4 regions of the Effusibacillus consociatus genome follow, and region 1 is predicted to be linked to each of the others. Evidence: riboswitches for the same ligand, from Rfam matches in the RefSeq annotation. Region 1 holds a riboswitch; each other region holds the start of a gene.
What was found. Region 1 has a riboswitch for S-adenosylmethionine ahead of ACFO8Q_RS16045 (trans-sulfuration enzyme family protein). Riboswitches for the same ligand answer to the same signal wherever they lie in the genome.

Region 1 (8,101 bases):
TGATATTGAAAATTTCGTACCGCCCAATAGGTGCTCCATCCAAAAATACCGTCAACATCCCGTTTGTAAAACCCGAGTAGTTTCAGCCGTCCTTGCAGTTCTCGAACGTCAATTCCCGTGCTTCCTTTCACCAAAATTCGGTTAGTAAAAGTTGGTGTCGAATTTCTCTCAAATGACGACGGACTGGAATAAAGTACAGAGAAGGCCATTGCCAATGACAAACCGGCAGCCAAAATACTCCACTTCAGTTTCAATTTGGTCCCCTCCTTGGAGATTTGCTTCTTCTGTATTTTGAGGAAGGAACCCCCTGTTTATGCCCATTGCTGGAAGGAAAAAAAATACAGGAGCTGATCGCTCCTGTAGATCGGATGTTACCGCAGTGTCTCAATTTCAAAGTCTCTCTCGTTGTCACACAAGCAACGTTTAAATCCTGTATCGACGTGACCTTTAAAATCACGCGAACCGCGAAGAATAAAGCTCTCGCCGCATTTTCTGCATCGAATATGGACTTTCACCCGATTGTTGCTTACCACAGCGGCATCATCTCCCTGCCATGATGATTCGATCAGCTCTCGCATAGGATGCCCCCTTTCCACGATCTTCATAGCTCAATTATCGTCAGACATTCGGTCAGTTCATACCATGTATGTTAATCTTTTGGTTTAAAAGGTGATCGATCCTGCGCCGCTTTCATTTTTCGCAAACCCAAGATCCACAGTCCAACCATAAAGGGCAGAATCATAATTCCCCAGATCGGATGAGTTCCGGTTAAAATAAGGTCATAGATTGAGTGCAGCAGCCAAGCGGAAAGCAAAGACCTGGTGAATAACTGAAACTTTAACGTGCGGCTCGAAAATTTGGCCTTGCCCGCATAATATCCCATTACAACGGCAAACAGAGCGTGGCCCGGAACGGGAAGAACCGCTCGAATCGCTGCTGTTTCCCAACCGTGCGGTAGTACGGAGATAATGTTTTCTACAGTTGCAAATCCAAGAGATATTGCGACGGCATAAAGTATCCCGTCATATAGCTCGTTTACTTCTTTACTTCTCTTTAAAAAAGAAATCAGGATCATGAATTTCACGATCTCTTCAATGCCTGCTGCCACAAAAAACACATGAAAATATGGAGAGGCGGTGAAACCTTCCAGCAATTGTTGGATACCAATGACGGGAAAAACGGCTAGCATGCCAAGAAAAAAAGACCATAAAACGGCTCGGAGCGGCTCTGATTCATAGCGATCCCGAAGATAAAAATACGACAGGAGTGCAATACCAGGTGCTACAGCAGCTACAGACATCATTATCAAGAACAACAAACTCCCTCCCGTCTTAATACAAAATTCGCCCGCACGACCTATTTTCCTGCACAATTTGACAATTATTTTCAGTTGTATAAAAATCGGGGTAGGAGGACTGGTACAATGAAAAAAATTGTTGTAATAACGACTGGCGGGACAATCGCCATGAATGAGGACCTTGAAACGGGAACGGTTCGGCCTGTTACGGTTAAAACGTTGTCAACCTACCTGCCCGCTGTCTCGCAGTATGCGGATGTTGATATGGAAGAAGCATTTAATCTCCCGAGTCCTCATCTTACATTCCGACATTTGGAGCAATTGCTCGAAAAAGTGCGAACCCTGATCTCAAACCCGACTATCGATGGGGTGGTCATTACACACGGAACCGATACATTAGAAGAAACAGCATTTTTTCTCGATCTTCAGTTACCCCCCGGCAAGCCTGTGGTTGTAACCGGAGCCATGAGATCCTCCAATGAAATTGGTGCGGACGGTCCTTTGAACCTGTTGAATTCCGTAAGGACAGCCGCATGCGAAGAAGCACACGGAAAAGGGGTCTTGGTTGTATTCAACGAGGAGATTCACGGGGCCCGCTTTGTAACCAAAACGCACACCAGTAACGTGGCAACCTTTCAATCGCCACAAGTGGGTCCGATAGGAACATTGGATAAAAGATCGATTCATTTCCGTCATATGCCCCTGGAGCATGAGTATTATCCGGTTGAGAGAATGAACCGTTCTGTTGGCCTCCTCAAAATGGCTCTGGGAATGGACAGCCGCCCGATTTTTCATCTGCTCGAAGATGGCATATCCGGAATCGTTATCGAAGCATTGGGACAAGGCAACGTCCCGCCCGAAGTGGTTCCCGGGATCCAACAAGCAATAAAAAGGGGCGTACCCGTTGTACTTGTCTCACGCTGTTTCAATGGAATGGTCCAGGATGTTTACGGATACGAAGGGGGCGGAAAACACCTTCGCGATCTGGGGGCCATATTTTCGAACGGTCTTAACGGTCAAAAAGCCCGCATTAAACTTCTGGTTTTACTGTCGTCCACTTCAGATTTGGAGTCAATACGCAAAGCATTTGAACATTAGAGCCTTAAAACAGAGCAGGGCGCATGCATCAGCATGCGCCCTGCTCTGTTTCTACTTACACCCAACCGCGCAATTGGCATGCTTCCGCCATTCGGCGTACCCCGACCATATAAGCGGCCAAACGCATATCAATTTTACGAGCCCGTGCAGTTTCATAGATCGTGTTGAACGCTTTGACCAGAATTTCTTTGAGTCTTCTGTCAACCTCATCCTCCGTCCAATACAACCCCTGGTTGTTTTGCACCCATTCAAAGTACGAAACAATGACGCCCCCGGCATTCCCCAATACGTCGGGAACCAACAAGACTCCCCGCTCGGTAAGTATCTTTGTTGCTTCGAAGGTGGTTGGACCGTTGGCTGCTTCCACCACAATTTTCGCTTTTATATGAGGAGCGTTTTTTGAAGTGATTTGGTTTTCAATGGCTGCAGGAACCAGAATATCACAGTCAAGTTCAAGCAGCTCTTCATTTGAAATCGTATTTTTATAAAGTTTTGTTACAGTGCCAAAAGAATCGCGACGATCCAACAAGTAGTCAATGTCCAGGCCGTTTGGATCGTGCAAGCCGCCATAGGCATCTGAGATCCCAATCACGATTGCACCCGCGTCATGCATAAACTTGGCCAAATATCCTCCGGCATTGCCAAAACCTTGAACGACAACGCGTGCCCCTTTTAATTCAATTCCCTTTACCTTAGCGGCTTCTTGGATCGCGATGGTCACACCGCGTGCAGTCGCTGCATCACGGCCGAGGGAACCACCGAGGACTAAAGGTTTACCGGTGATAAAGCCCGGAGAATCAAATTCTCTGATTCTCGAATATTCGTCCATCATCCACGCCATGATCTGGGAATTCGTAAAAACGTCAGGAGCCGGAATGTCTTTGGTAGGTCCGACGACCTGGGAAATGGCACGTACATATCCGCGACTCAGCCGTTCCAGCTCACGGAATGACATTTCCCGCGGATCACAGATGATTCCCCCTTTTCCTCCGCCGTAGGGCAGTTGTGCGATCCCGCACTTCAAACTCATCCACAAAGCAAGGGCTTTAACCTCGTCTTCGGTCACATCCGGATGAAACCGAATCCCTCCTTTTGTCGGACCTACAGCATCGTTGTGTTGCGCACGATATCCGGTGAAAACGCGGGTAGTTCCATCGTCCATACGCACCGGAATGCGAACAGTCAAAACACGTAGCGGCTCTTTCAGAAGCTCGTACATTTCATCCCCGTACCCCAGTTTGTTTAACGCTTCCTTAATCACCATCTGGGTCTGAGTCAATACGTTTAATGACTCTCCTTGATTTTTCGTGTTTGTCCGGTTACTCATTCTTAAACCACCTTTAATAGCAAATCAAATGAAGACATGCAAGGATAGTATAACCTGACCCTATTCATTTAGGAAAGCACGTCTTGACCAAAAGTTCAATGTTTCAAAGATGGATCTGGGATTTCTATATCATCCGGGTTGTCCTGTTCCACCAATGTATCGGGGTCTCCCTGTGCGGATTCAGATATCGCTCCTTCCAAGTCATCCGGGTTATCCGCTTTAATCAATGTTTCCTCTGACTCCGGTCTCATATGGACAGCTCCCTTTTTGTCGATGTACTTTTATATTCCCTTGAGAGCTTGTTCTATATCCTCGATCAGGTCTTCAGGACTTTCCAGCCCTGCCGAAAAGCGAAGCAATCCTCCGTTGATGCCTCTGATCAGACGTTCCGGTTCAGGCATCGCGGCATGAGACATTTTCACCGGATACGACAATATGGATTCCACGCCGCCAAGACTTACAGCAAACATGGGAAGCTGCAAATCTTTTACAAATCGGCGAACCGCTTCGGCATCATCCAGTTCAAATGACAATACCGCACCAGGACCGTCCGCTTGCTGCAAATGGATTTTACCGCCAGGGTGTTCATCCAGACCCGGGTAATACACTTTCTTGATTTTTGGGTGGGCAGCCAGGTAATTTGCAAGCACTCCCGCTGTTTGCTGACTTTGGGTCATCCTGACGGGGAGGGTTTTAATGCCTCGCATGAGCAGCCAACAATCCTGCGGCCCGAGTACTCCTCCGAAGCCATTCTGGATTAAATAAATTTCTTTGGCTAACGCCTCATCCCGAACGGTGACGAGTCCCGCAACAACGTCAGAGTGACCTCCCAAAAATTTGGTCCCTGAATGAACCACCACATCAATGCCTGATTCGTGAGGCCGCTGCAAGAAAGGGGACATGAAAGTATTATCAACAACTGTGATAACCCCTTTTCTTTTTGCGATTTCGGCTGCTCCCTTTAAATCAATAATCTTCAGGGTTGGATTTGAAGGCGTTTCTAAAAGAAGCATTTTTGTCTCAGGGCGGATCGCAGAATCAATTTTGTCCAAGTCGGAAGCATCCACAAAAGCAGTTTGAATCCCCAAACGGGAAAACACACGGGTCAGCGCCCGAAAACTTCCGCCGTAAATGTCTTCACAAGCAACAACATGCGATCCGGAGGACAAGGTCAGCAATACTCCCGTGATTGCAGCCATGCCGGATGCAAACGCAAACCCGTAGTTTGCTCCTTCGAGTTCCGCGATAATATGTTCCAGCGCTTTTCGGGTAGGATTACCCGAACGGGCGTAATCGAACTCCTGGGTTGAATCAAATTCCTCCTGATGAAAGGTAGAAGCTTGGTAGATCGGAACACTGGAGGCGCCGGTTATCGGATCGACCTCTACCCCGGTATGAAGAGCTTTCGTCTGAAATTTCATTTTGACACCGCCCCAACCTTGGCCGCCTCTAAAGCTTGAGCCAGATCCTCAATGATATCCTGGTAGTGTTCAATACCAACCGAAAAGCGCAGAAGTCTGTCTGTTACTCCATAAGCCTCCCGTACTTCTTTCGGAATATCAAAATGGGTCTGTCTTGCCGGATAGGTGATTAACGATTCCACGCCCCCAAGACTTTCGGCAAAAGTAATCATTTTCACACTTGCCAAAATCGGCTCGATCATATTTTCGTCTGCCACTTCAAATGACAGCATGCCGCTGTATCCTGCAGCTTGTTTTTCATGAACCTCTTTGCCTTCATGATCGGTTAGGCCCGGAAAATACACCTTTGTTACCTGCGGGTGCTTAACGAGCCATGCTGCAACCAGCTGGGCATTCTCCTGGTGTTTCTCCATCCGAAGAGCCAAAGTTTTCATCCCACGAATCATCAACCAGCAATCTTGCGGTCCCAACACTGCCCCAATCGAGTTTTGCAAAAAGAATAATTTCTCGCCCAGTTCTTCATCCTTAACCACGATTAATCCACACAACACGTCGTTATGACCACCAAGATATTTGGTTCCCGAGTGAAGTACGATATCTGCGCCAAGGTCCAGCGGACGCTGGAAATAAGGGGTCATAAACGTATTGTCCACAATCGTCAGCAGACCGTATTTTTTCGCAATGGCGGCACAGCCCTTTATATCAGTGATCTTCATTGTCGGATTGGTCGGAGTCTCGATAAAAATCGCTTTCGTGTTCGGCTGCACAGCCGCTTCCACAGCCGCCAAGTCCCCGGAATCCAGATAGGTGGTGGTGATGCCTTTTCTTCGCAAAATTTGTTCCAACAATCGATACGTACCACCGTACAAGTCATTGGATGCAATCAAATGATCCCCGGGCTCAAATATTTCAAACAAACAGCCGATTGCAGCCATCCCGGAAGCAAACGCAAACCCTCTGGTGCCGTTCTCCAAGTCGGCAATCGTATCCTCCAGCACTTTTCGCGTCGGGTTTAAAGTTCGTGTATAATCGAAACCTGTACTTTGCCCCAAAGCGGGATGAGAAAATGTGGTGGAATGATGAATCGGCAGTGATACTGCTCCTGTGCGCGGATCTTGACGATTCCCTGCTTGCGCCAAACGTGTCTCAATTTTCATCGTGATCTCCTCCTGACTTAAAAAAGGCCTTTCTCTAAAGAGAAAGACCTTGTGAATTTCCGAAGTCCTCCTCTTATCTGTCAGGTACTACCTGCAGGAATTAGCACCACAAATCTTAAACAAGATTCAGGTTGCCGGGCTTCATCGGGCCAGTCCCTCCGCCAGCTCTGGATAAGAGTCAAAATAATTCAGTTCTTTGGTTCTTGGATACACTGTACAACCTTTGGGCCAGCTCGTCAAGAGTGGATTAACAACAACTGCCTGCAATCGGAGTCTGATTCATGGATACACTACTTGTACACTGAGGAAAGGACTGAACGGAATGGCGCAATCAACCTCTACCAGTTCCAAAGTTTCGGTTCTGCCGCTCATCGCTCTCGGAAGCGTTCCGCTTATCATGGTGTTGGGCAATTCGATGCTGATCCCCATTCTGCCGACTATGCAGGAACAGCTTGATATATCCAAATTTCAAGCAAGTTTGGTTATCACACTGTTTTCGGTTCCGGCGGGAATCATAATCCCTCTGGCCGGTTTCCTTTCGGATCGGTTTAACCGCAAGATCGTGATTATTCCCGCATTACTTTTGTATGCTCTTGGTGGTCTCATATCCGGCCTGGCAGCTTTCATGCTGGCGAAGCCCTATGCAATCATCATGGCTGGTCGAGTTCTGCAGGGGATTGGTGCTGCCGGAACGGCACCGATTGCGATGGCTCTGGCGGGAGATATTTTCAAAGGAGGTGCCCGCAGTCAAGCCCTTGGATTAATAGAGGCTTCCAACGGGCTGGGTAAAGTCCTGAGTCCGATTTTAGGTGTATTGATTGCAATGATTGTTTGGTACGGCGCCTTTTTGGCTTTCCCTGTTTTATGTATTCCGGCAGCGCTTGCAATCTGGTATTTCATAAAGGAACCGAAGAAAACGGGAGAAAGTCAAAAAATACCGGAATACTTACAATCACTAAAAAAAATTTTTAAGCGGGAATGGAAATGGCTGCTCACAGCTTACTTTGCGGGTGCAAGCTCGCTTTTCATTCTGTTTGGGGTTCTCTTTTACTTGTCTCAGATTTTGGAAGAAACATACAAAATTGATGGACTGTTGAAGGGCGGAATATTAGCAATTCCTTTGCTCGCGATGTCCTTGAGCTCTTATATCACCGGATCCAACATTAAAAAGAAAAAAGGGTTAATGAAGACGCTGATTATCGTCGGGATGATCCTCGTCGCCGTTTCCCTGGGTTCCGGTTCCTTTGTCAGAAATACTTACCTGCTGCTGGCCCTGCTTGTGATCAGCGGAATCGGAACCGGTCTGGTATTGCCCTGTTTAAATATGCTGATCACCTCTGCCGTGAGTATGGAGGAACGTGGGATCGTTACCTCTTTTTACGGATCGGTCAGATTTCTCGGAGTCGCTATTGGTCCGCCTGTTTTTACCTGGTTAATGGGACTTTCAACTGCTGCAATGTTTCTTTCGGTAGCAGGTCTCGCCCTTCTTTCCACAGCGTTATCCACCTGGCTTATCCGTGTTCCCGGCAACGATGCCCCATCCCCGCCAGCACCCGGCACTCTTCCCTTCGAAACCCTCCGAAAACTTCTGGCAAAAAGAAAAGCACGGGCTTAACACCCACGCCCGTTTTTCGCATACGATATTGGAGCCCAGTTTCCATTGTTGTGTCAAGGTTACCAAACCCTTAAGGAATTTGACTTGCACGAGGGGAAAGGAGTTTTTTGATCATGACCGAATTTTTACCGCAAAGACCGTGGAATACGATTATAAGTGATCCGCTGCCCGGCCGTTTTTCCAAAC
Region 2 (8,101 bases), on a different contig from region 1:
ACCGCTTATCATATTCGCCAATTCCGAAATTGCGCTTTGGCTGAGGGCATCCAATTGCTCCAAATGAAAGCCGCCCATCATGGCAGAGGCAATCTTAAGCGCCGTATCAGGAACAAATCCAAAGGCTACGCTGCCGTCCACCTCACCTTTCAAATCAATCAATATCCACAAGTGCGAATCGTGAAGCTCTGTGTGACTTGGCGAAATGGTCCCTGGCACGGCTGGAATGCTCGTCATTTGCTCAAGGACATTTTTTGCCGATTGCATAAAAGGATTGATAATCTGTACTCCCAAAGAAACACACCCCTCACGTGCACATTAATGTCGTTAAACAGTTAAAATAAATTATACACCCAGATCATTTATTCCGACACATTTTTACAAAAATTGAGCCTTAAGTCCCAAAAGTCATCCTCCATTGGTGGAAAGGTCAAAGCTCCGCAGTTCCCGGAAAACAGATAAAAAGCCTTTCACCACAAGTGTGAAAGGCTTTTTATGTTGATCAAGAATTTTTATTTGCGCAGCCAGTTGGTCAGAGCATAGCGGTTCGTGGCCGCATTCATTGCTGCGATCGAAGTTGTGAGCGGAATGTTTTTCGGACATACCTGCACACAGTTTTGCGAGTTCCCGCATTCATGAATTCCGCCTTCACCCATCAGAGCTTCGATACGTTCATGAGAATGCATCGAACCGGTCGGGTGGGTGTTAAAAAGACGAGCTTGCGAGATGGCGAAAGGCCCGATAAAGCTTGTTTTCTCATTTACGTTCGGACATGCTTCCACACAAGCACCGCAGGTGAAGCATTTTGAAAGCTCATACGCCCATTGACGATCCCGTTCTGCCATGCGCGGGCCAGGTCCCAAATCATAGGTACCGTCGATCGGAACCCATGCTTTTACCCGCTTTAAAGCTTCAAACATGCGGGAACGGTCTACCACCAGGTCGCGAAGTACCGGGAATGTGCGAGCCGGCTTCAGACGGATGGGCTGTTCCAGCTTCTCAATCAAAGCGGTACATGCCTGACGCGGCTTACCGTTAATGACCATCATACAGGCCCCGCAAATTTCTTCCAAACAGTTTGATTCCCAGGAAACCGGGGCCACTTTTTCCCCTTTTGCATTTACGGGATTTCTCTGGATTTCCATCAAAGCGGCAATCACGTTCATGCCGGGACGAAGCGGCACTTTGAACTCTTCCGTATATGACTTTCCATTGTGTGTATCCTGACGTTCAATAATCAGATGAACCATTTTTTGTTCGCTCATGATTTGGTCGCCTCCTTATCCACACTGTAGTTGCGCAAGCGTGGCTTGATCAGAGAGGTATCCACGTCTTCGTAGTGAAAAGCAGGTCCATCCGAGGTCCACTTAGCCATTGTCGTTTTCAACCAGTTCTCATCATCACGTTCCGGGAATTCAGGCTTATAGTGTGCCCCGCGCGATTCGTTCCGGTTGAGAGCGCCAATCGTTATTACCCGGGCAAGTTCCAGCATGTTCCACAATTGACGGGTGAAAGGTGCCATCATATTTTCCCAACGGGAAGTATCCGCCATACCAATCCGCTTGTAGCGTTCCATCAGTTCAAGAATCTTTTCGTCCGTTTTCTGCAGACGGTCATTGTGACGAACAACTGTTACGTTGTTGTTCATCCATTCACCGAGCTCACGATGAATTTGGTATGGGTTTTCGTTCCCTTCCATCTTCAGAATATCCTCGTACTGCTGCTCACGTTTCTTGCGTTCTGTTTCAAAGTAATGCTGCGCAACATCGCCGGAAGCTTTCTTCAAGCCCTTGATGTACTTAACAGCGTTCGGTCCGGCCACCATTCCGCCAAAAATCGAAGATAGCAGCGAGTTTGCGCCCAACCGGTTCGCACCATGTTGTGAATAGTCACATTCACCTGCAGCAAAGAGACCCTTAATGTTGGTTTGCTGATCATAATCCACCCAGAGACCGCCCATTGAATAGTGAACGGCAGGGAAAATGCGCATCGGAACTTTACGCGGGTCGTCACCAACAAATTTCTCATAAATTTCCAAAATACCGCCCAACTTGACATTTAGCACTTCTTTCGGAATATGGGAAACATCCAGATACACCATGTTTTCCCCGTTGATGCCAAGTCCCAAATCCACACAAACGTGGAAAATTTCACGAGTTGCGATATCACGCGGAACAAGGTTTCCATATGCGGGGTATTTTTCTTCAAGGAAATACCAGGGTTTTCCGTCTTTATAGGTCCAGACCCGTCCGCCTTCACCACGCGCCGATTCGGACATCAGGCGCAATTTATCGTCACCGGGAATCGCAGTCGGATGAATTTGGATAAACTCACCGTTTGCATAATAAGCTCCCTGCTGATATACGGCAGAAGCGGCAGTTCCTGTGTTGATAATGGAGTTTGTAGTGCGGCCGAAAATCAAGCCAGGGCCGCCAGTCGCAAGAATTACAGCATCACCGACAAAGCTGTGAATTTCCATCGAACGAAGATCCTGCGCAACAATCCCGCGGCAAGTGCCTTCATCGTCCTGAACGATCGACAAGAACTCCCAGCCTTCATATTTCTGCACCAATCCGGCCGCTTCAAAACGACGGACCTGCTCGTCCAACGCATAGAGAAGCTGTTGACCTGTCGTAGCGCCCGCAAAGGCTGTACGGTGATGTTTCGTACCACCGAAACGTCGGAAGTCCAGCAAGCCTTCCGGTGTACGGTTAAACATAACCCCCATCCGATCCAGCAAATGGATGATTCCTGGTGCCGCTTCACACATTGCTTTTACCGGAGGCTGGTTCGCAAGGAAGTCCCCGCCGTAAATCGTATCGTCAAAGTGTTCCCAAGGAGAGTCTCCCTCGCCTTTGGTGTTCACCGCTCCGTTAATACCGCCTTGTGCGCACACAGAGTGGGAACGCTTAACAGGAACAAGCGAAAATAAATCTACAGGAATACCGGCTTCGGCAGATTTGATTGTGGCCATGAGGCCGGCCAATCCGCCACCAACAACAATAATACGTTGACTCATGATTCAGTCCCCTCCCTTTACGCCCCAGGATACTTAAACGCCCAGAGAGCGCTTACTCCCAGAAATGAAATAGCTAGCCATATGCCGCCCATTACATATGCGGACATACGCTGTGAGCGAGGACCTATCGTTACTCCCCAATGGATCAGGAAGCCCCAAAGACCGTTTGCAAAGTGGAATGCCGCTGCTACTACTCCGATAATCATAAACCAGAAAGCGATCGGGTCTGCAATCAGAAGCGAGACCATGTTGAAATCAGGATTCTCACCGCTGAAACGGGTTGTCCACAAATGCCACACGACAAAGATAAATGTAATAACCCCTGTGATGCGCTGCCAGACAAACATCTGGTTGCGGAACCAAGAAAACTGTCCACTGTTATATCCGGAAGTCATTGCGATGTACATACCGTAAACACCGTGGTACAAAAGCGGTAAAAAGATAAATAAAAACTCGATTACCCCCAAAAACGGCAAGCCTTGGATTCCCAATACCGCTTCGTTATAATGCTCCGCGCCTTTCGTTGCTTTCGCATTGGTAAACAGGTGAAAAACCAAGAAAAGACCTACAGGCAATACTCCTGTCAAAGAATGCAGACGTCGAAACCAAAAATCTTTTTGTTGTTGTGCCACTTGAGTCTGGTCCTCCCTTCTAGAATCGCCTTTCAGGCGTCCGTCCTACTGCATGCGCTTTCTTTCACATGCTGGTGAGACTTCTCTCTTTGTAGTTTTTTTTTTGCGCCCCCTTTATGTAAAAAAACAGATAAAGTTGATTACGAAAAGAAGGGTAACCGATCCCCTCGGTTACCGTTCTTTCCTGTCTGCCCAGGAAAGAATAAAACGTGGTATCTTTAGTAACCACATCTTATTCTTTCCGACAGTCGGAAAAACTTCCTCCGCACACGCATTTCTTTGGAAGCGTGCTGCTTAGAAGCTTCTCTGAATAGCCATTCACTCTATCGAAAATTGTCGCACTTTATCAATAATGTGTCAAGAATATTACAAGAGTATTTTTCCCAAAATCAAACGCTTTGAGGCATGAATAATTCACTTTCCTTTGAGTTTTGGGACAATTCGTGTCCAACGTTCGCTTCGCCTTCCGCAAGGCATGGAATCACAAGCTGAGAGAAAGAATCGGCAATTTGCTGCTTTAAGAACTCCTCGATCACATACCCGGAAACACCGGCTGTCACATATCCAAGAACAACTTCCTGCCCGTGGGATGCTCGAACTTTCTTTAGAATCGCTCCTCCCAATTTTTCGACAAAGTGGGTAAACACTTGCTCCGTTTGAGCCGCTGATTCTCGTGTACAGTCCAAGCGCACCAAATTGTTTTGAACTTCTGTCCGCCCCTCAAACTGCTGCAGCGGGGTATTCCAACTGGAAGACCTCAGGACATTTCCCGAGTTTTGCAGAAGAGCCATTAAATCCTCCAACACCGCACTCGCCGTTGGATATTCCCCGGCCCCTTTTCCGATGAAAGTCAGGTCTCCCACCACATCACTCGAAATCATTACTGCATTAAAAACATCATTCACCCGCGCGAGCGGATGGGTCAGCGGCAGCAATCGAGGTCCGACGGACAGCTCAATTCCCTGCTCCGTTCTGCGAGAGCGCCCGAGCAGTTTAATAACATAACCAAACTCGCGGGCCCACTGCAAATCTAAAGGCTGAAGGCGGGTAATTCCTTCTCTCGGTATATCATGGACGGGAACCTTTACATCAAACGCGAGATTGGTCAGGATTGCCAGCTTATAAGCCGCATCAAAACCTTCCACGTCGCTTGTAGGATCCGCTTCCGCGTATCCAAGTTCCTGCGCCTGCACCAAGACTTCACCAAAAGATTGCCCCGTTTGTTCCATTTTCGTGAGAATATAGTTTGTCGTTCCGTTGAGAATCCCGGATACTTCCTGGACACGATTGGCGGTTAAATATCCTTGGAGAAAGCGAATCACAGGGATTCCTCCCGCCACACTCGCTTCAAACAAAAGTTGAACTCCCGCTTCTTCCGCCGTTTGCAGCAGCTCTGCCCCGTGCTTTGCAAGCAGTTCCTTATTCGCGGTGATTACATGCTTTCCCGACCGCAAAGACTTTAAAATAATGGTACGGGCAGGTTCCAGTCCTCCCATCACTTCAATAATGATTGGAATATCCGGAGAGGTAAGAATCAGATCCGGATCCGTGATGATCTGTTCCCGGGCCACTTCCACATTTCGTTTTTTCTCTGGATTTCGCACCAAAATATACGGGATCTCAATCCTGCAGCCCGTTCGCTCCGCAATCGATTCCCCGTTTTGGCTTAACGCTTTCAAAACTCCCGATCCTACGGTTCCCAAACCCAGGAGGCCCACCCGCACCGTTCTCTGTTGTCTGTTCATTTTGTTTTCCCTCCGTTTTCCAAAAACTCCCCTACCCATTCGTTCATGATTTCAAACTCGATCAAAAACGCATCATGCCCGTGAATGGTCTTCATCTCACGGTAGACGACTTCTTTTCCCTTTGCCCGCAGCAATTCGGCAGTGTCCAGAAGTTCACCGGCAGGGAATAAAAAGTCGGAATCAATTCCAATCATCAACCCGCGGGCGTTAATTCGGTCCAACACATGTGAATAGCTTCCGCGTCCGCGCGATACATCGTGCAAATCCATCGATTTCAGCAGATAAAGGTACGAATTGGCATCGAATCTTTGAACCAATTTATCACCTTGGTAGTTTAAGTACTTTTCCACCTGAAACTCGGATTCCATAACAAACGGATCGTCGATTGGAACCATGGAGTGTCCGAACCGCTCCTCGTACAACTCAAAGCTTCGATACGTAATCATTCCGAGCCGCCGGGCAAGATTGAGACCTTTTTGCGGAAATGTTCTTCCGTAATAATTCCCGTTGCACCAAGCCGGGTCATTATAAATTGCCTGTCGCGCGACATTGTTAAAGGAGATTCCCATTGCAGAAAATCGGCCGCACGTGGCGATCGGAATATACGTTTCCATCATTTCCGGGTAGGTTACCGCCCATTCGAAAACCTGCATTCCTCCCATGGATCCCCCAATGACAGCATACAGACGGTCGATTTCCAGGCTTTTGACCAAATGATATTGCGCTTGCACCATATCGCGAATGGTGACTATCGGGAAACGCATGCCATAGGGACGGCCATCAAGCGGATTGATCGATCCCGGGCCAGTCGAGCCGGAACACCCGCCCAGCACATTTGCACAAATAACAAAATAGCGATTGGTATCAAGCGCTTTTCCCGGTCCGATAAGTCCGTCCCACCAACCGGGGTAGCCTGCCGTAGACCCCGCATGGGAATCTCCGGTCAATGCATGGCAGACCAAAATCGCATTGTCTTTGGCAGAATTCAACGTGCCGAATGTCTCGTAGACAAGCGTTGCATCTGTTAATTCCCGCCCACTCTGAAGTACCAGATCGGGCAGCTTATATTCTTTTCGTACCACGTCTTCAATTCGTACCGCCATGCGCTCGCTCACACCTCACCTATGGAAAAGTGACGCCAGGATTGACTCCCATTCAAAAGACGGCAATCGTCGGAGAAAAAACGAAAGACCCCACTCAACTAAGAGGGGGTCACATAAATCGATCGCCGCCTCTTATCTATCAGAATCAAATGATTCTGCAGGAATTGGCACCAAGAATCCCACCTGAAAAAAGGTGCAGGATTCCGGTTGCCGGGCTTCATCGGGCCAGTCCCTCCGCCACTCTGGATAAGAGTTTCATCACGCACTATTCACTTGAATCGTTGAAAAGAGTTTATCACGGGGATAATCAATCGTCAAGAATATTTGACCGACTGTTATTTTGCCACAGCAGCCGCCTCTACGGCATCAAGACCGAACGCGGTATGCAGTACCCGAACCGCTTTATGAACATCGGAAGCGTCGATAACACAGGACACTTTGATTTCGGACGTGCTCACCATCTTAATGAACATTCCGTTCTCCGAGAGAACCTGGAACATCTGAGCAGCCACGCCCGGATTGCTGATCATTCCCGCTCCTACAATCGACACTTTCGCCAGTTCTTCCTCACAAACGATTTCATTGGCGCCAAGACGAGTTTTCAGTTGGGTCAGAACTTCAATTGTACGGTGCAAATCGTCCTTCGCCACGGTAAACGAAATGTCGCTGCGATCATTATGGACAACGCTTTGTACGATAATATCGACGTTAATATTTTCTTTCGCAAGCGTCTGGAACACAGCCTGCAGGTTGTCATTTCGGTTTGGCACGCCAACAAGCGCTACCTTGGCCACGTTCAAATCATGTGCGATACCTCGTACAATAATCCCTTTTTCCATAAGTGCCTCCTCTTTCACGAGTGTTCCCGGATTTGATTTAAAACTGGAACGAACCATTAACGGTACGTTGTATTGTTTCGCATATTCAACTGCACGCGGATGAAGTACTGCCGCCCCCAGGTTGGCCAACTCCAGCATCTCGTCATACGAGATTTCAGGAATCTTGCGAGCAAACTTTACAACGCGCGGATCGGTTGAGTACACACCCTCTACATCGGTGTAAATCTCGCATAAGTCCGCTTTCAGAGCAGCTGCTAACGCGACTGCGGTTGTATCCGAACCACCGCGACCAAGTGTCGTAATGTCTCCGTCTTCAGAAACCCCCTGGAAGCCGGCAACCACGACAATTTTCCCTTCTTCCAACTCGGCGAAAATTCTTGACGGATCCATGTCGGTAATTCTCGCTTTGCTGTGCACCGCTTCCGTACGAATTCCGGCTTGCCATCCGGTAAACGATACACTGTCTTTTCCAAGGTCCTGCAAAGCCATCGCCAACAATGCGATGGAAATCTGTTCTCCTGTTGTCAAAAGCATATCCATTTCACGGGCAGGCCGTTTCGAGGACACCTTGCATGCAAGATCGATCAAATCATCAGTCGTGTCCCCCATTGCAGATACGACCACAACGCAGGAATTCCCTTGATCCACAGTATCCGCTACACGTCGGGCGACTCGTTGAATGTGCTCGGGACTTGCAACAGAACTTCCCCCAAACTTTTGAACGGTTAATGCCACACTCTCCACTCCAATCTGTCATATCATC
Region 3 (8,101 bases), on a different contig from region 1:
GACGCGATTCCGGATGAGATTCGAAAACGGGCCAAGCTGCTCTTTCTCAATTACCCGAATAACCCGACCGGCGTGTTGGCGCCGGACGATTTTATTGAAAAAGTGATCCGGTTTGCCCGAGAGAATGAAGTGGTTGTTTGCTATGATCACGCCTATTGTGAGATCACTTTTGACGGGGTGAGGTCGCGGAGTTTTCTTGAATATTCGGGAGCCAAAGATGTGGGGGTTGAATTTTTCACATTTTCAAAAGCGTTTAATATGGCGGGCTGGCGCCTTGGAGCGGCCGTGGGGAACGAGGAAGTCATCAATTCACTTCTGGTGGTGCAAAGCCATATTAATTCGGGAGTATTTGCGCCGATTCAGTTTGCTGGGACTACGGCACTAGCAGAAGTATGGCATAGTGAGTTCGGCACTGAAATGAGAAAAGAATATCAGCGCCGCCGGGATTATGCAATAGACAAATTCGAACAGATCGGCTGGGAGGTTCATAAGCCTGCCGGAACTGTATATCTGTGGGTTCCGGTAGCAGGCGGGATGACGTCGCTTGAGTTTGCCAACCGATTGTTGGACGAGTACTCGGTTGTGGTAGCTCCAGGAACAGCATTCGGTGAAACTGGGGAGGGATTCGTCCGTCTCTCGTTAACCACCGCATACCAGAATGTGGTAAAAGGGATTGACCGAGTGTGTGAAGCGATCGAGAAATGGAGATAATCAAAATGGAGGGATTTTATGGAGCGGTTTTGGAGTTTTATCGATACGATGAAGTTGGGAGTCTGGCTGGTTCTCATCTTTTTGTTTCATATGCTCTTGTACTTGGCGTTGCGAACGGACACCTGGTTTCTTACCGCCTTAATGGCAACCGCGACATATGGTGCAGCGTTTGTTCTATTGAAAGCAATCGGCAAGCGAAGAAGACAAAAGATTTAAATCCACTCGATGTATCGGGTGGTTCTTTTTTTGTGGTACAATCATTTTCGTAATTGATCAGAAGAACCAGGAAACGGGGGAATTAAGTAATGAATAAATGGGTTTTGCTTATCGGTGATTTGGTTATGTTGTACTTGTTTGCGTTGATTGGAGAACTTTCGCATAACAAATTTACCAATCCGCTAGGTACATTGGGAACAGCCGCTCCGTTCATAATTGTCTGGCTAGTGATCGGTTTTCTTGCGGGCATTTATAAAATGGAGCATTACAATAATTTCGGGACCATGTTTAAGAAAACTGCACTTTTATGGTTGATTGCGATCCCGGCAGGGCTGGGAATTCGTGCATTGTCTACCGGTGAAATTCCTCTCCCATTTTTTATCGTTACAATGATTTCAACCTTTATCTTATTATTTCTCTGGCGTACGATCTATGTTTGGGTAAACAAACGCCGCAATGCGTAAGAGATGTGCTCCTTCACCTGGGGCACTTTTTTAATATGGAGAAATTGGGAGAAGGTTTTTTCGAATCGGATAGCGAACTACACTTGTCGAGTGGAAGTCTGTTCACCCGATCCGGGGGCTTGGTTACCAATCAGTTTCCTTTACTCCGGAAATGCGAAGAAGTGGGACAGGATCAAAGTGGAAACCAGAATAGCATGAATAGATATAATACAAAAAATGAAAAGTCATTTTGGGAGGTCTACAATGAGTCTTCAAGAACCGAAAAACTCTCTTGTGTCGGTTCCGTCCCATCTTCGACAGTTTGTGGTGGAACAGCACTATGAGAATTACACGGCTGTCAATCAGGCGGTATGGCGATATGTAATGCGCCAAAACAGATTTTTCCTTGGGAAAAAAGCGCATAAGGCGTACTTAAACGGGCTGCGGGAATCCGGAATTGGCGTAGAGACCATTCCGGACATCGAGTATATGAATGAGCGTTTGTCCCGGATCGGATGGGGAGCGGTTACGGTTGACGGTTTTATTCCGCCGGAAGCGTTTATGGATTTCCAGGCACACCGTATTTTGGCAATTGCCGCTGACATCCGCACAATCGATCATGTGGCCTATACGCCTGCACCGGACATTATCCATGAGGCCGCCGGACATGCCCCAATCATCCTGGATGAAAAATATCGCTCTTATTTGCAGCAAATAGGGGAAGTCGGGGCCAAAGCGTTTTCGTCAAAAGAGGACCATGAGGTGTATGAAGCAATTCGCCTTTTATCGATTGTAAAAGAAGATCCGACTGCGACGACTGATCAAATCAAGGAGGCCGAGGAGAATCTGGAACGCGCTGTGAAAGCGGTAACAGTAACTTCCGAAGCGGCCATGGTGTCCCGCTTATATTGGTGGACCGTTGAATACGGATTGATCGGAGAACTGCATGATCCGTTACTGTATGGAGCCGGTTTGTTATCTTCTGTGGGTGAAAGCATCAGCTGCCTGCAGGACGATGTTAAGAAAATCCTATTCAGCCTGGAGGCTTGCATTCAGACCAGTTATGATATCACCAAGCCGCAGCCGCAGCTGTTTGTATGCAAAGATTTTGATCAACTGATTGAAGCGGTGCATGAATTGGGCCAAAAATTGGCGTTTAAAATTGGTGGTACCTACAGCCTGCAGAAAGCGCTTGAATCAGCAAATACGGCAACAGTGGTGTACAGTTCCGGCATACAGGTAAGCGGAACAGTAACAGAATTGGAACTGGATGAAACCGGAGAAGCGATATACCTCAAAACAACTGGGCCAACCGCTTTGGCTTTTAACAACATGGAACTGCCCGGACACGGAAAAGCCTATCATCATGAGGGATTTGGCTCACCGATTGGGCTGCTGAAAGGCATCGACACTCCGCTCGAACAGTTTACTGACGAACAACTGGAAAGTATTGGAGTGGTGACAGGACGCAATGTGACGTTACAGTTTGCTTCAGGTGTAAAGGTGGAGGGTATTGTAAACTCAATCATTCGGGAATCCGGTTCCATCCTCTTGCTGACCCTTGACGATTCTACGGTCACTTACAAAGGGAAGACGCTTTTCCAATCGGAATGGGGGCCATACGATATGGCAGTCGGCGCCGCAATTGTTTCCGCCTACCCGGGCGCTGCAGATAAGGAGCGTTTTGAAACAGGCACCCATCATCCGTCCAAGTTGACTTCCAGACGAATGGAGATGGATGAAAAGGAACAGCGACGAAACACTTTATACCAGGCCATACGAGATCTTCGGCAGTGCCTGGAAGGCGGAAGTTCTCTGTCTGAGTCGGAAATTGACGAAATTATTTCTTCTGTTGAACTTCAGGGAAACACCCACTGCCCGGAAGAGTGGTTGCTCCGACTCGAAATGCTCGAAATTCTTTCTGCACGAAACATTCTGCCGCAACGGCAGGCACGGCTCCGCGAGGAGTTGGAAGGATTGATGAAGGCCAATGGGGAATTGCAGCAGCTTATCGAGAACGGATTGGCGTTGCTCAAGTAGAAACAAACGGCATGCAGATAATGCATGCTTTTCTTATGCATAAAATTTTGCATAAAGAAAATCAAACTGAAAAACAATAAGTATCCAACCCTTAAAAAGAGCGAATAAGGGTTGAATTCCATTCACGATTTGACTAGGAGGAAAAATCATGGCTCTGTTATGGACACTTGTCATCGGTGGAGTGATTGGCTGGTTGGCAGGACTGATCAGCGGACGAGACGTCCCGGGAGGAGTAATTGGGAATATAATTGCAGGTTTCGTTGGCGCCTGGCTTGGCGGTCTGTTGTTGGGGCAATGGGGTCCGGTGATAGGCGGATTTTACATTGTGCCGGCTCTAATTGGAGCGATAGTTGTGTCTTTGCTTGTCGCATTTATTATGCGAGCTGTGCGAAATCGAACATAAAGATTGGACGTTTGACCGAACAGGCTTCCCCGGCGGAAGCCTTTTTCTATGCAATTTCACAGCGGTTTACGCCGGGACATCGGCTGTATTTCTTTGGAATTTACGATAACATAGATTTATTACAAATCAACTGGAGGGAACGTTGATGAAGTATGATTCCGATCAAGTGATAAACCGGAGGAACACAGCTTCCGAAAAGTGGGACGAACTTGAAAAACGTTTTGGTGTGAGCGACGATCTCCCCATGTGGCCGAACCTTGAAAGAACTGCCTCGTTTTATGCTTGAAAAAGCAAAAGTGGCGATGAATGAAGGACGCGGTTTTGGACTCGGCGGTGAAGGGTTTATGCGGATGAATATCGCTTGCCCCCGTCTGATTTTGGAACAGGGCTTGGGCCAAATCCGGCGTGCGGTTAATTCTTTGTACCAGGGATAAATGGGAAGGATAGAATATAGGGAAAGGCAAAAGGGGAGAACAAAAGGGGGCAGCGACTGAATGAAGTATGCATCCAAACTTGTCAAAGTCAAGAAAGATCCCGGCTATGGATCCCATATTCCACCTATCTATATGACTTCGACTTTTGTATTTGAAAATGCGGAAGTGGGAGCCCAACGTTTTGCGGGGGAAGACCCCGGGTTCATGTATACACGTCTGGGAAACCCGACCGTTCGTGAGTTGGAAGAGAAAGTGGCGGAACTTGAATTCGGTGAAGGTTGTCTCGCTTTTTCATCAGGAATGGCGGCCATTACAGGCTGTCTCCTTGGGATTCTGCAGGCAGGAGATCACGTAATTGCCCACACTGCATTATACGGGGCAACTCATGCGTTTCTTACTACAACGGTAAAAAAGTTTGGAATCGACGTAACGTTTGTCCCATTCAAAACAGCAGAAGATCTGGAGCCCCACATCACAGAACGAACAAGAGTGATTTACTTCGAAACGCCTTCAAATCCCACTCTGTCCCTGGTTGATTTGAGCAGTGTGGCGGATTTGGCCAAGCAAAAACGGATCCTGACCGTTGTCGATAACACGTTTCTGTCCCCGTACTTGCAAAATCCGATTTTGCATGGAATTGATATTGTGGTGCACAGCGCAACCAAATACCTGTCCGGTCATGGATATCTGATTGGCGGCCTGGTGGTGGCCAGAAAGGATATTATTGATCCGATGCGGAAAGAAGTGCAGAAAAATATGGGGGCCGTCATGTCTCCGATGGATGCATGGCTTCTTTCTCAAGGGATGCGCACATTGCACATTCGGATGGATCGTGCCCAACTCAATGCACAAGTCTTGGCGGAGCGTTTGGAAAAGCACGATGCCGTCGCTCAGGTGTTTTTTCCGGGATTGGCGGGATTTGAAGACAAAGCGATCATGGAAAAGCAGATGAAGGGACCGGGAGCGATGATTTCTTTTGTCTTAAAGGGAGGATATGAAGCGGGCGTCAAGCTCATGAATTCGGTGAAACTGTGTACCCTGGCCGTTTCACTGGGGGATGTCGGTACACTGATTCAGCATCCGGCTTCCATGACCCACGCCATTATTCCGAAAGAAGAGCGGGAGAAAGCGGGAGTTTGGGATGGGCTTGTGCGATTTTCCGTTGGGATCGAAGATGTGGAAGATATATGGCAGGATCTGGACATGGCTTTGGAGTAATAAATCCGCATAAATCATCTTGACAGCATTCACTATTTCATGCAAACTAAATAAAAATTAAAATATTTTCATACTTCTATCCAGAGTGGCGGAGGGAACTGGCCCGATGAAACCACAGCAACCGGTGCGATCACACGGTGCTAATTCCAGCAGAAAGCGTTCTGGAAGATAGGAGGAGCGGACTTGAAGCGATCAGCCCTCTCATTCTGGAGAGGGCTTTGTTATAGACAGGGGGAACCAGCATGAGCACGTCAGCGAACAAGATTCAACATCCAATCTTGGAACAACTAAAGAAGAAAATTCTCATCCTCGACGGGGCGATGGGGACCATGATCCAGCAGGCAAATCTGACTGCGGAAGATTTTGGCGGGGAAGAATACGAGGGCTGCAACGAGTACCTCAACCTCACACGTCCTGATGTGATCCAAGCGATCCATGAGAAGTATCTGGAAGCAGGGGCCGACATCATTGAGACGAATACGTTTGGCTCTACCCGACTGGTACTGGCAGAGTATAACCTGCAGGACCGGGCGGATGAAATCAACCTGGCTGCCGCGAAGCTGGCGGTCGATGCAGTACGAAAATGGTCTACTCCCGAATGGCCTCGTTTTGTGGCGGGTGCAATGGGTCCCACTACAAAAACGCTGTCGGTCACAGGGGGAACCACTTTTGAGGAACTGACGGAAGATTATTACCTGCAGGCGAAGGCATTGATACAGGGCGGCGTGGACGTCCTGCTGCTTGAAACGGCACAGGACACACTCAATGTGAAAGCGGGCAGCCTTGGAATTAAAAAAGCGTTTGACGAACTCGGTGTGGAACTTCCGCTGATGTTATCCGGCACCATTGAACCAATGGGTACGACATTGGCCGGTCAGAACATCGAATCGTTCTATATTTCCCTCGAACATTTGAAACCGATCACTGTCGGGTTGAACTGTGCAACCGGCCCTGAGTTCATGCGTGACCATTTGCGTACTCTGTCAGAATTGGCTCAGTGCGGGGTCAGCTGTTATCCGAATGCGGGACTGCCGGACGAGAACGGTCATTACCACGAATCCCCGCAAGCACTTGCGAAAAAAATGGCCGGATTCGCAGAACAAGGCTGGTTGAATATTGCGGGGGGCTGCTGCGGTACGACACCGGAACATATCCATGCACTCGCAGAAGCATTAAAAGACTATAAGCCGCGTCACGCTGCAGAGGGCCATCTCCCGGCAGTTTCCGGGATCGAAACCGTGTACCTGGAGCCGGACAATCGTCCGCTGATGGTGGGAGAACGGACGAACGTCATCGGATCGAAGAAGTTTCGGACTCTCATAGCAGAGGGGCTGTATGAGGACGCGTCTGAAATTGCGCGAGCCCAAGTGAAAAAGGGAGCTCATGTGATCGACATCTGCTTGGCGGATCCGGATCGGGACGAGTATGGGGACATGGAGAAGTTCCTGCACTATGTGGTCAAAAAGGTAAAAGTGCCCCTGATGATCGATTCCACCGATTCCAAAGTGATTGAGCTGGGATTGAAGCATTCACAGGGAAAAGCGATCATCAACTCAATTAACCTGGAAGACGGGGAAGAACGTTTCGAGGAAGTTGCTCCGCTTATCACGAAATATGGGGCTGCGGTTGTTGTCGGAACTATCGACGAGCAGGGGATGGCAGTAACACGGGAACGTAAACTGGAGGTTGCCAAACGTTCCTATGATCTGCTGGTGAACAAGTATGGTGTGAACCCGCAGGATATTATCTTCGATCCGCTGGTGTTCCCTGTCGGTACCGGAGATGAGCAATATATCGGTTCCGCACTTGAAACGGTAGAAGGGATTCGTCTCATTAAACAAGAGTATCCTCAGTGCGGTACCATTTTGGGCGTGTCGAACGTGTCGTTCGGCTTGCCGCCGACAGGCCGCGAAGTGCTGAACGCCGTGTTCCTCTATCATTGCACCAAAGCCGGGCTTGATTACGCCATTGTTAACACGGAGAAGTTGGAACGCTATGCGTCGATTCCGGACGAGGAACGGCGGATGGCAGAGGAGCTTCTTTTTAATACGAATGATGCCACGCTTGCAGAGTTCACTGCTTTCTACCGCGAAAAGAAAGTTACGAAGGTGAAGGAAGTTTCCAATCTCACACTGGAAGAGAGATTGGCCAACTATGTAGTGGAAGGTACGAAAGAAGGGTTAATTGACGACCTGAAGGAAGCACTTGCCAAATATCCGCCGCTGGATATTATAAACGGCCCGCTGATGAAAGGCATGGAAGAGGTCGGCCGATTGTTTAACGACAACGAGTTAATTGTGGCGGAAGTGCTGCAGAGCGCCGAAGTGATGAAAGCGGCCGTTGCCTATCTGGAACCTTTTATGGAGCGATCCGAGTCTGCCGTTAAAGGCAAGATCCTGCTGGCAACCGTTAAAGGGGATGTACACGACATCGGCAAAAATCTGGTGGAGATCATCCTGTCCAACAATGGGTACCAGGTAGTCAATCTCGGAATTAAAGTTCCGCCGGAACAGCTAATTGCCGCCTACCGACAGGAGAAACCGGATGCAATTGGCCTCTCCGGTCTGTTGGTGAAATCGGCCCAGCAGATGGTGACCACCGCCCAGGATTTGCGGGAGGCAGGAGTCGATGTGCCG
Region 4 (8,101 bases), on a different contig from region 1:
GTGGCGACCGGCTTTGTTGCATGCTGGCTGGGCCTTTATATATGAAGCGGATCCCAGTTTTTAACCATTATGGAAATCGGTAAAGGATTTTCCGTCCCCCCATCGAATACCATTAGATATTATCCAAATTACGGAAGATCCCTTATACCTCTGATAGACAGGGGCAACAAGGGAGGGGGAATGGAACATGGCACAATGGTTGTTAAGCAAGCTAATGAAACAAGATAGAGAGTCTGAACGAGTGTTATTTGAAATGTTTTACCCCCGCGTCTACACAACCGCCCACTTCATGACACGAGACCCTCATCTCGCCCAAGATATTGTGCAGGAAACGTTTATTAAGGCTTTCAAACAGATGCATACTCTGAAAGACGGAGAAAAAATGGGTGCCTGGTTGGGGGCGATTGCATCCAAAACCGCTTTGGACTTCCTCCGAAAGGCAAAAAAACGAAACGATTTGGCAATTGATGACGCCTTTATAGAGAATGAGAATTCAATCCCTGATTTTGGTTCTCCTGTGGAGGAGATTGTGGAAGCAAGATTCGTGACCGATATGCTCAGGCAGTGCATCTCTGAATTGAGGCCCGAATACAAGCAGGTACTTATGCTAAAGTATCATCTTGGCCTAAAGGATGAAGAAATTGCAGAAGCCCTGGAGACTTCCCCGTGGGCAGTAAAATCACGAATTCACAGAGCCAAGCTGGAATTAAAAGTAAAGGTAACAAAACTGGCAGAAGGGGGAGGCGGTGATTTCAGTGACAAATCCCTTGAATCCTGAGTTCGACGAACTGATTCAAGTCCATCAAAAAAGGGACTGCGAAAAACAGTCCCAATCGTTTAAACGCACTATTTAATTAAAACGCCGGTACGACCGCACCCTGATACTTGTCTTCAATGAATTTCTTCACTTCCGAAGTGTTTAAAGCGGCTGCAAGCTTTTTCATTGCGGCCGAATCTTTGTTGTCAGGACGGGCAACCAAAATGTTCACATACGGCGACTGCTTATCTTCAATCACGAGCGCATCTTTGGTCGGAACGAGTTGTGCCTGAAGAGCGTAGTTGGTGTTAATCAACGCAAGATCCACTTCCCCGAGCACCCTCGGCAGCATAGCAGCTTCCAGTTCTTTAATCTTTACGTTTTTCTTGTTTTCTACGATGTCTTTCACAGTTCCTGCAATGCCAACTCCGTCTTTCAGCTTGATTACACCGCTCTTCTCAAGCAACGCAAGCGCACGGCCCCCGTTAGTGGCATCGTTTGGAATCGCTACTGTTGCGCCCTCTTTCAAATCATCGATTTTCTTGATTTTCTTTGAGTATGCGCCGAACGGCTCAATATGAACCCCTGTGACTTTTACAAGGTTCATTTTGCGGTCTTTGTTTTCCTGTTCGAGGTAAGGAACGTGCTGGAAGAAGTTTGCATCCAATTGTTTTTCGAATACTTGTACATTCGGTTGTACATAATCGTTGAATTCTTTAATTTCCAGGTTCACACCTTGTTCTTTCAGTTTCGGTTGGACAAACTTCAGAATTTCCGCATGAGGAACTGCGGTAGCTCCTACCTTCAAAGTAACTTCTTTGTTTTCGCCGCCGGCGGAAGGAGCCGGTGCAGTTTCTTTCTTGCCGCACGCTGCCAACGAGAATGCAAGCGTAAGTGATACTACAGGAACAAGCCATTTTTTCATTTCCAGTTTCCCCTTTCAATTTTTGCGATTCATTTTTTCTCTATGGAAAGATCGTTTTGCGACCTTGCCTGCGATTATTTTCTGCTGAAGCGAAGAACCAATCTGTCTCCGAATGTTTGGAGGATCTGAACCAACACAAGCAGGATCAGAACCGTGACAATCATGACATCTGTCTGGAAGCGTTGATATCCGTAACGAATGGCCAAATCTCCCAGTCCTCCGCCACCAATTACCCCTGACATGGCTGTGTAGGAGACAAGTGCCACCGTAGTGATCGTGATTCCCGCGATAAGGCCCGGGCGGGATTCAGGCAGCAGCACTTTCCAAATAATGTGCCAGTTTGAGGCTCCCATTGATTGGGCCGCTTCAATGACTCCGCGATCCACTTCACGCAGGGAAGTTTCCACCAACCGGGCAAAAAACGGGGCCGCGCCAATCACAAGCGGCGGAATGGAACCCTCCACGCCGATTGAAGTCCCTACAACCAGCTTGGTGAACGGGATTAGCAGGATCATCAGGATAATAAACGGCACCGATCGCAGGATATTTACAACAAAAGATGTAACTGAATAGAATACCCGATTTTCAAGCAGCTGTCCTCGTGAAGTTAAAAATAAGAACACTCCCAGCGGCAACCCGATCAAAACGGTAAAGAATCCCGAGAGCCCCAGCATAATCAACGTATCGATGGTTGCCTGTCCAATCTCTGCCCAATCCAAATTTTCGAATGTCAATTCCAACTAGATCACCTCCACATCAAGCCCACGCAGGCGCAATGCTTCAATGGTCGAATTGACTTGTTGGGCGTCGCCATCCAATTCCACGACCAGTTGACCGTAGGGTGTATCTTTCATCCGGGAAATCGTACCTTGCAGGATATTGAACGAAGTACCGGTTTCCATCATGGTTTGGAATAAAATCGGCCGGTAAGTCTGCTCGCCCAGGAAAGTGATGCGGACAATGATTCGGTCACCGGAAGATTTTTCGTGTGCCACCGTTTCTCTCAGTTCCACCGAGTCAGCCACTTGCTCGACAAATTCCCGCGTTGTCGGGTGCTGAGGTTTCAAAAATACATCGACGACCTTTCCTGACTCAACAATTCTCCCTCCGTCAATCACTCCGACCCCGTCACAAATCGAACGGATCACATGCATTTCGTGTGTGATCAATACAATAGTGATGCCGAGTTTCCTGTTAATATCTCGCAGCAAGGCAAGAATCGAGTTGGTTATTTGCGGATCAAGCGCAGATGTCGCTTCATCACACAGCAGCACCTTAGGATCGTTTGCCAATGCTCTCGCAATTCCGACACGCTGTTTTTGCCCTCCGGACAATTGAGCCGGATATTTGTTCCGATGTCCTTCCAAACCGACCAGAGACAGCAGCTCCGATACCTTGCGCTCGATCTCCGCCTTGGGCCGTTTGGCAAGTTTCAACGGGAACGCCACATTCTCCGCGACAGTGGCAGATGAAAGCAGGTTAAAATGTTGAAAAATCATGCCGATTTGTCGGCGCTGTTCCTGCAGCTTCCGATCTTCCAAAGCCGTCAGATCCACACCATCCACGACTACGCTCCCGGAAGTCGGACGCTCCAACAGATTGATACAGCGAATCAGTGTACTCTTTCCCGCCCCGGAATGGCCGATCACACCGAAAATTTCTCCCTTTTCTATCGAAAGATCGATTCCGCGCAAAGCAGGAACCAGTTTCCCATTCACCTGATAATCTTTATAAAGATTTTGCAGCAGAATCATCCGTTTCACCTCCGTTCAATAAAAAAACCCTTTTCACAGAATGAAAAAGGGTTGTTGTATCCAGCGCCCCTCCTCATCTGTCAAGATCAAACGATCTTGTAGGAATTGGCACCGCGACACCCATCATTAGGATGAGCCGGTTGCCGGGCTTCATTGGGCCTGTCCCTCCGCCTCTCTTGATAAGAAGAATTTCCAAATCATTTGTATTCAATTTATCATTTTAAAAATACAAGAACGAGTATATCGTACCCAGAAAGATAAAGTCAATACAAAAAAATGAAACAAAAAAATCAAAAATCCCGCAATTATTAAAAATTAATTTGCAGGATTTTTCAGGAAAATATTTCGATTACCATGCTGCGTACTTTTCCGCTTGCTTACGACGTATTTGGAGAGTATTAATTTTTGAGATCAGATTCCTTTGCTCATCTTCTTTGAAGAAAAGGAATTTTACTCCATACAGAAACATCTCTTCCGTTTCTGCTTGTTTCCAAACTAGTTGACCGTAAACGTTGATTTCATGATTCGGAATATCAATCTGAAATTGCCATACCAAAACTTCGCTGATGGGCAAATCGCGATCCGTCAGGAAGCAAAGCCCGCCACCCGAAATATTTTGAATTTCCACCTCGAACTCATCCCCGAAAGGCAGCTGCTTCGCCCCCAATTTACGCAAACGAAGCGAACAAAAAGCGGTGATATTCAGACGATAAAATTCCCTCTGCTGCATACTCGTGTCCTCCCCGTATTCCCCCGAAACCCCAATACCAAATTCTTCAATTGCACCTGTAAATGGTGTTAATAATTTATAACAGAGAGGTTCGACGACTCTAGGTACTTCAGTCCTATTTTTAATTTCTTTGATTGGACAAGGGGTCCCTTTAAAAAACAAACAAGCACTTTCCGCAGAAGGGGAAAGCGCTTGGGATGCAGATAGGACTTTGGTAGCAAAAATCTTCTTAGGCGTGGAGATCAGCCTTCTCTTTCATCCGTCGATAATCTTTGCCGAAAGTATCCATGCGTTTCATAATTAATCGGTTAACAGCATCCAGATAGGCCCGGGCACCCGCTTCCAGCGTGTCCGTAGAAGTGGCTCGCCCATTGCTGACAATCTCACCTTGCCGAATTTGAATTCTCACTTCCGCGAGAGCGTCCTGTCCCCCAGTTACCGAGTCGATCTGGTAATGGAGCAGTTCCACCTGTTCCCCGGTAATCCGATCAATTGCACGGGAGATCGCATCGAACGCCCCGTTTCCAACAGCCGCTTCCTGCAGCAGACCTTGTTCGTCATCGATTAACCCAACGGTTGCTGTCGGAACGCCGTGTGTACCGCAGGATACCTGCATGAATTCTAAACGATACGAAAGCTTGGAAGTATCAACTTCGTATTCCAGGAGCAGGGACAGAATGTCCTCGTCCGTTACATACTTCTTCTTGTCACAAAGATCTTTAAACTTGCGGAATACTGTGTTCAAAGCCTCACCATCAAGATCGTACCCGAGGGACGCGATATGGTCTTTGAATGCATGGCGGCCCGAATGCTTACCCAGAACAAGCTTCGTATCTGCCATTCCCACGGTTTCCGGACGAATGATTTCATAAGTGGATTTCTCTTTCAACATTCCGTCCTGGTGAATACCGGACTCATGAGCAAACGCATTGGCACCGACAATCGCTTTATTTGGCTGCACGACCATACCGGTCAGTTTCGATACCAATCGGCTGGTACGGGCAATCTGGGAAAGATCCAGGCTGGTTGTGGCCTGGTAAATAGTTGGTCGAGTAGCAAGAGCCAACACTACTTCCTCGATCGCCGCATTACCCGCCCGTTCACCGATTCCGTTAATCGCGCCTTCGATCTGATCAGCCCCTGCCAAAATGGCAGCCAACGAATTGGCAACCGCCATTCCAAGATCATCATGACAATGAGCCGACAATTTCAATTTATCCGCACCTGATGCGTGGTCACGGATGTACTTGAATATCTGTCCATATTCATCCGGTGTCAAATACCCGACCGTATCCGGAATGTTGAACACCGATGCTCCCCATTTCGCAGCAACTTCAGCCACTTTTACAAGAAAATCGAGATCGGAACGTCCCGCATCTTCAGCAGAAAACTCAACATCGGGTACATATTTGCGTGCCAACTTAACAGCGAATTCCGCTTGCTCCAACACTTGCTCCGGTGTCATCCGCAATTTGTGCTGCATATGAATCGGAGAAGTTGCCAGAAACACATGAATTCGTGGATGCTCCGCTCCTTTTAGCGCTTGATACGCCTGATCGATATCCTTCTCTGTGGAACGTGCCAAGGAGCAGATGCTGACCCCTCGAACTTCATTTGCAATTCGTTGTACCGATTCAAAATCTCCTTTGGAGGAAGCCGCGAAACCAGCCTCAATGATATTGACACCAAGTCGAGCCAGCTGACGGGCAATCTCCAGTTTTTCTTCTTGTGTCAGACTCACACCAGGGGATTGTTCCCCATCGCGAAGAGTGGTGTCAAATATCTCAATCTTGCGCATAAATCTCCCTCCTTAATTTTTTGTCTTTCGATTCCCATTTTTTATAAGTCCCCATCAAAGCGCTGCACTTGGCACCACTTTTGATGGGGGTTCCTTTTAGTTAGATGGCTTGTTGATCCAACTCATCATTTCACGGAGCTGTTTGCCCACTTGTTCAATCGGGTGCTCAGCTTCCTTGTTCTTAACGGCGGTGTAGAAAGGACGACCTGCCTGATTTTCAAGAATCCATTTCTTTGCAAATTCACCGCGTTGGATTTCTTCCAGGACTTTACGCATCTCTTTCTTTGTTTCTTCGGTTACGATCCGGGGACCAGTGACATAATCACCAAACTCCGCCGTATCGGAAATCGAGTAGCGCATTCTTGCCATGCCGCCCTCATACATAAGATCTACAATCAGTTTCAGTTCGTGCAAACACTCAAAGTATGCAATTTCCGGACGATATCCCGCTTCCACCAGGGTTTCAAAACCGGCTTTCACCAGTGCAGTAGCGCCCCCGCAGAGTACAGCCTGTTCACCGAACAGGTCTGTTTCGGTTTCCTCACGGAAGGTTGTTTCAAACACACCTGCACGTGTACAGCCAACACCCTTTGCATAAGCAAGCGCAATATCCTTTGCTTTTCCGGTTGCATCCTGATGGATCGCGATTAATCCCGGAACGCCGCCGCCTTGTGTGTATACCCGGCGTACCAGATGTCCAGGGCTCTTTGGAGCAACCATGGCAACATCGACATCTGCCGGAGGAGTGATTTGACCAAAATGAATGTTAAAACCATGTGAGAAAAGAAGCATTTGTCCTGCGCGCAGGTTCGGTGCAACTTCATCACGGTACACTTGCGCTTGACGCTCATCCGGCATAAGAATTTGGATCACATCGGCCACCTTTGTTGCATCAGCAACCGACATGACTTCGAATCCATCTTGTTGCGCTTGTGTCCATGATTTCCCGGGACGACCGGCTACAATCACTTTAACACCTGAATCGCGAAGGTTCTGAGCCTGTGCATGGCCCTGTGAACCGTATCCTACGATCGCAACTGTTTTCCCTTCAAGGAATTTTAAATCGGCATCATTTTCATAGTACATTTTCATAATCTGATCCCTCTCCCAAACTAGTAGATTTAGTGGATTTATTGTTTCACCCGGACGACTTGCGAGCGAACAAGCGCAGTCGCACCGGTTCTGGCAATTTCTTTGACTCCATACGGACGGAGGAGTTCAATCAAAGCATCGTTCTTCTCCCGATTCCCGGTTGCTTGAATAATCATCGAGTTCCGCCCCACATCCACAACAGATGCACGGAACGGCTCGACAATGCCGGTAATTTCGGTACGGGCAGCGGGATTCGCAGCGATTTTAATTAACAGAAGCTCCCGCTCCACCATCGGATCATTGGTAATATTTTGGACTTTGATCACATCAATCAGCTTGTGCAATTGTTTCATGACCTGCTCGATTGTATCTTCGTCGCCGATCGTTGTGATCGTCATTCGGGACAATCCGGCTTCTTCAGCCGGACCTACCGTCAGACTGTCAATGTTAAAGCCACGGCGGGAAAACAATCCTGCAATCCGGGCAAGAACCCCCGGCTGGTCATTCACAAGAACCGACAAGGTGTGCCTCATTCATCCCACCCCTTGACAATCATTTCATCGTTTCCTTTGCCTGCCGGCACCATCGGAAACACGTTTTCTCCCTCTTCTACAATGAAATCCACCACGACAGGTCCGGGATGAGCCAATGCTTCTGCTATCGCCTTTTCAGCTTCTTCCGGGGTCTGAGCGCGAATTCCCTTGACATTATACGCCTCGGCCACCCGAACAAAATCAGGTGCTCCAATTTTCGATTCGGACAGACGGTTCTCATAGAACATCTCCTGCCACTGACGAACCATGCCTAAGAATCGATTGTTGATAACAAATACTTTTACCGGAATATTGCGTTCCGAGATCGTTTGCAGTTCTTGAATATTCATCTGGAACGAAGCGTCACCGGCAATACAGATAACGGTCGAATCAGGCTTCGCAAGCTGAGCCCCCATGGCAGCCGGGAACCCGTATCCCATTGTGCCCAGTCCACCCGACGTAATGAATGTTCTGGGCTCCTTCGCCCGGTAAAAATGAGCCGCCCACATTTG

Region 2: another riboswitch for S-adenosylmethionine. It lies ahead of metX (homoserine O-acetyltransferase MetX); the one in region 1 lies ahead of ACFO8Q_RS16045 (trans-sulfuration enzyme family protein).
Region 3: another riboswitch for S-adenosylmethionine. It lies ahead of metH (methionine synthase); the one in region 1 lies ahead of ACFO8Q_RS16045 (trans-sulfuration enzyme family protein).
Region 4: another riboswitch for S-adenosylmethionine. It lies ahead of ACFO8Q_RS20200 (methionine ABC transporter ATP-binding protein); the one in region 1 lies ahead of ACFO8Q_RS16045 (trans-sulfuration enzyme family protein).

The regions. Positions count from the first base shown of each region.
Region 1 covers NZ_JBHSHC010000112.1:213,564-221,664, reverse strand. Annotated here, with positions in the region: gene sleB (spore cortex-lytic enzyme) at 1-254, opposite strand, end outside; gene ACFO8Q_RS16075 (hypothetical protein) at 372-578, opposite strand; gene prsW (glutamic-type intramembrane protease PrsW) at 650-1,315, opposite strand; gene ACFO8Q_RS16065 (asparaginase) at 1,424-2,395, shown strand; gene ACFO8Q_RS16060 (Glu/Leu/Phe/Val family dehydrogenase) at 2,451-3,722, opposite strand; gene ACFO8Q_RS16055 (hypothetical protein) at 3,818-3,973, opposite strand; gene ACFO8Q_RS16050 (trans-sulfuration enzyme family protein) at 4,004-5,143, opposite strand; gene ACFO8Q_RS16045 (trans-sulfuration enzyme family protein) at 5,140-6,300, opposite strand; SAM riboswitch class I at 6,371-6,478, opposite strand; gene ACFO8Q_RS16040 (MFS transporter) at 6,623-7,915, shown strand; gene comA (phosphosulfolactate synthase) at 8,029-8,101, shown strand, end outside.
Region 2 covers NZ_JBHSHC010000065.1:2,813-10,913, reverse strand. Annotated here, with positions in the region: gene ACFO8Q_RS09000 (chemotaxis protein CheX) at 1-294, opposite strand, end outside; gene sdhB (succinate dehydrogenase iron-sulfur subunit) at 513-1,265, opposite strand; gene sdhA (succinate dehydrogenase flavoprotein subunit) at 1,262-3,019, opposite strand; gene ACFO8Q_RS08985 (succinate dehydrogenase cytochrome b558 subunit) at 3,037-3,651, opposite strand; gene ACFO8Q_RS08980 (homoserine dehydrogenase) at 4,041-5,396, opposite strand; gene metX (homoserine O-acetyltransferase MetX) at 5,393-6,499, opposite strand; SAM riboswitch class I at 6,629-6,752, opposite strand; gene ACFO8Q_RS08970 (aspartate kinase) at 6,835-8,073, opposite strand.
Region 3 covers NZ_JBHSHC010000044.1:50,990-59,090, reverse strand. Annotated here, with positions in the region: gene ACFO8Q_RS06780 (aminotransferase class I/II-fold pyridoxal phosphate-dependent enzyme) at 1-711, shown strand, start outside; gene ACFO8Q_RS06775 (hypothetical protein) at 730-927, shown strand; gene ACFO8Q_RS06770 (DUF3054 domain-containing protein) at 1,017-1,391, shown strand; gene ACFO8Q_RS06765 (aromatic amino acid hydroxylase) at 1,635-3,410, shown strand; gene ACFO8Q_RS06760 (GlsB/YeaQ/YmgE family stress response membrane protein) at 3,559-3,813, shown strand; gene ACFO8Q_RS06755 (hypothetical protein) at 4,071-4,247, shown strand; gene ACFO8Q_RS06750 (trans-sulfuration enzyme family protein) at 4,308-5,465, shown strand; SAM riboswitch class I at 5,539-5,640, shown strand; gene metH (methionine synthase) at 5,708-8,101, shown strand, end outside.
Region 4 covers NZ_JBHSHC010000142.1:12,677-20,777, reverse strand. Annotated here, with positions in the region: gene crcB (fluoride efflux transporter CrcB) at 1-45, shown strand, start outside; gene ACFO8Q_RS20215 (RNA polymerase sigma factor) at 188-778, shown strand; gene ACFO8Q_RS20210 (MetQ/NlpA family ABC transporter substrate-binding protein) at 855-1,682, opposite strand; gene ACFO8Q_RS20205 (methionine ABC transporter permease) at 1,757-2,422, opposite strand; gene ACFO8Q_RS20200 (methionine ABC transporter ATP-binding protein) at 2,423-3,436, opposite strand; SAM riboswitch class I at 3,507-3,622, opposite strand; gene ACFO8Q_RS20195 (PilZ domain-containing protein) at 3,786-4,166, opposite strand; gene ACFO8Q_RS20190 (2-isopropylmalate synthase) at 4,396-5,964, opposite strand; gene ACFO8Q_RS20185 (ketol-acid reductoisomerase) at 6,061-7,056, opposite strand; gene ilvN (acetolactate synthase small subunit) at 7,095-7,589, opposite strand; gene ilvB (acetolactate synthase large subunit) at 7,586-8,101, opposite strand, start outside.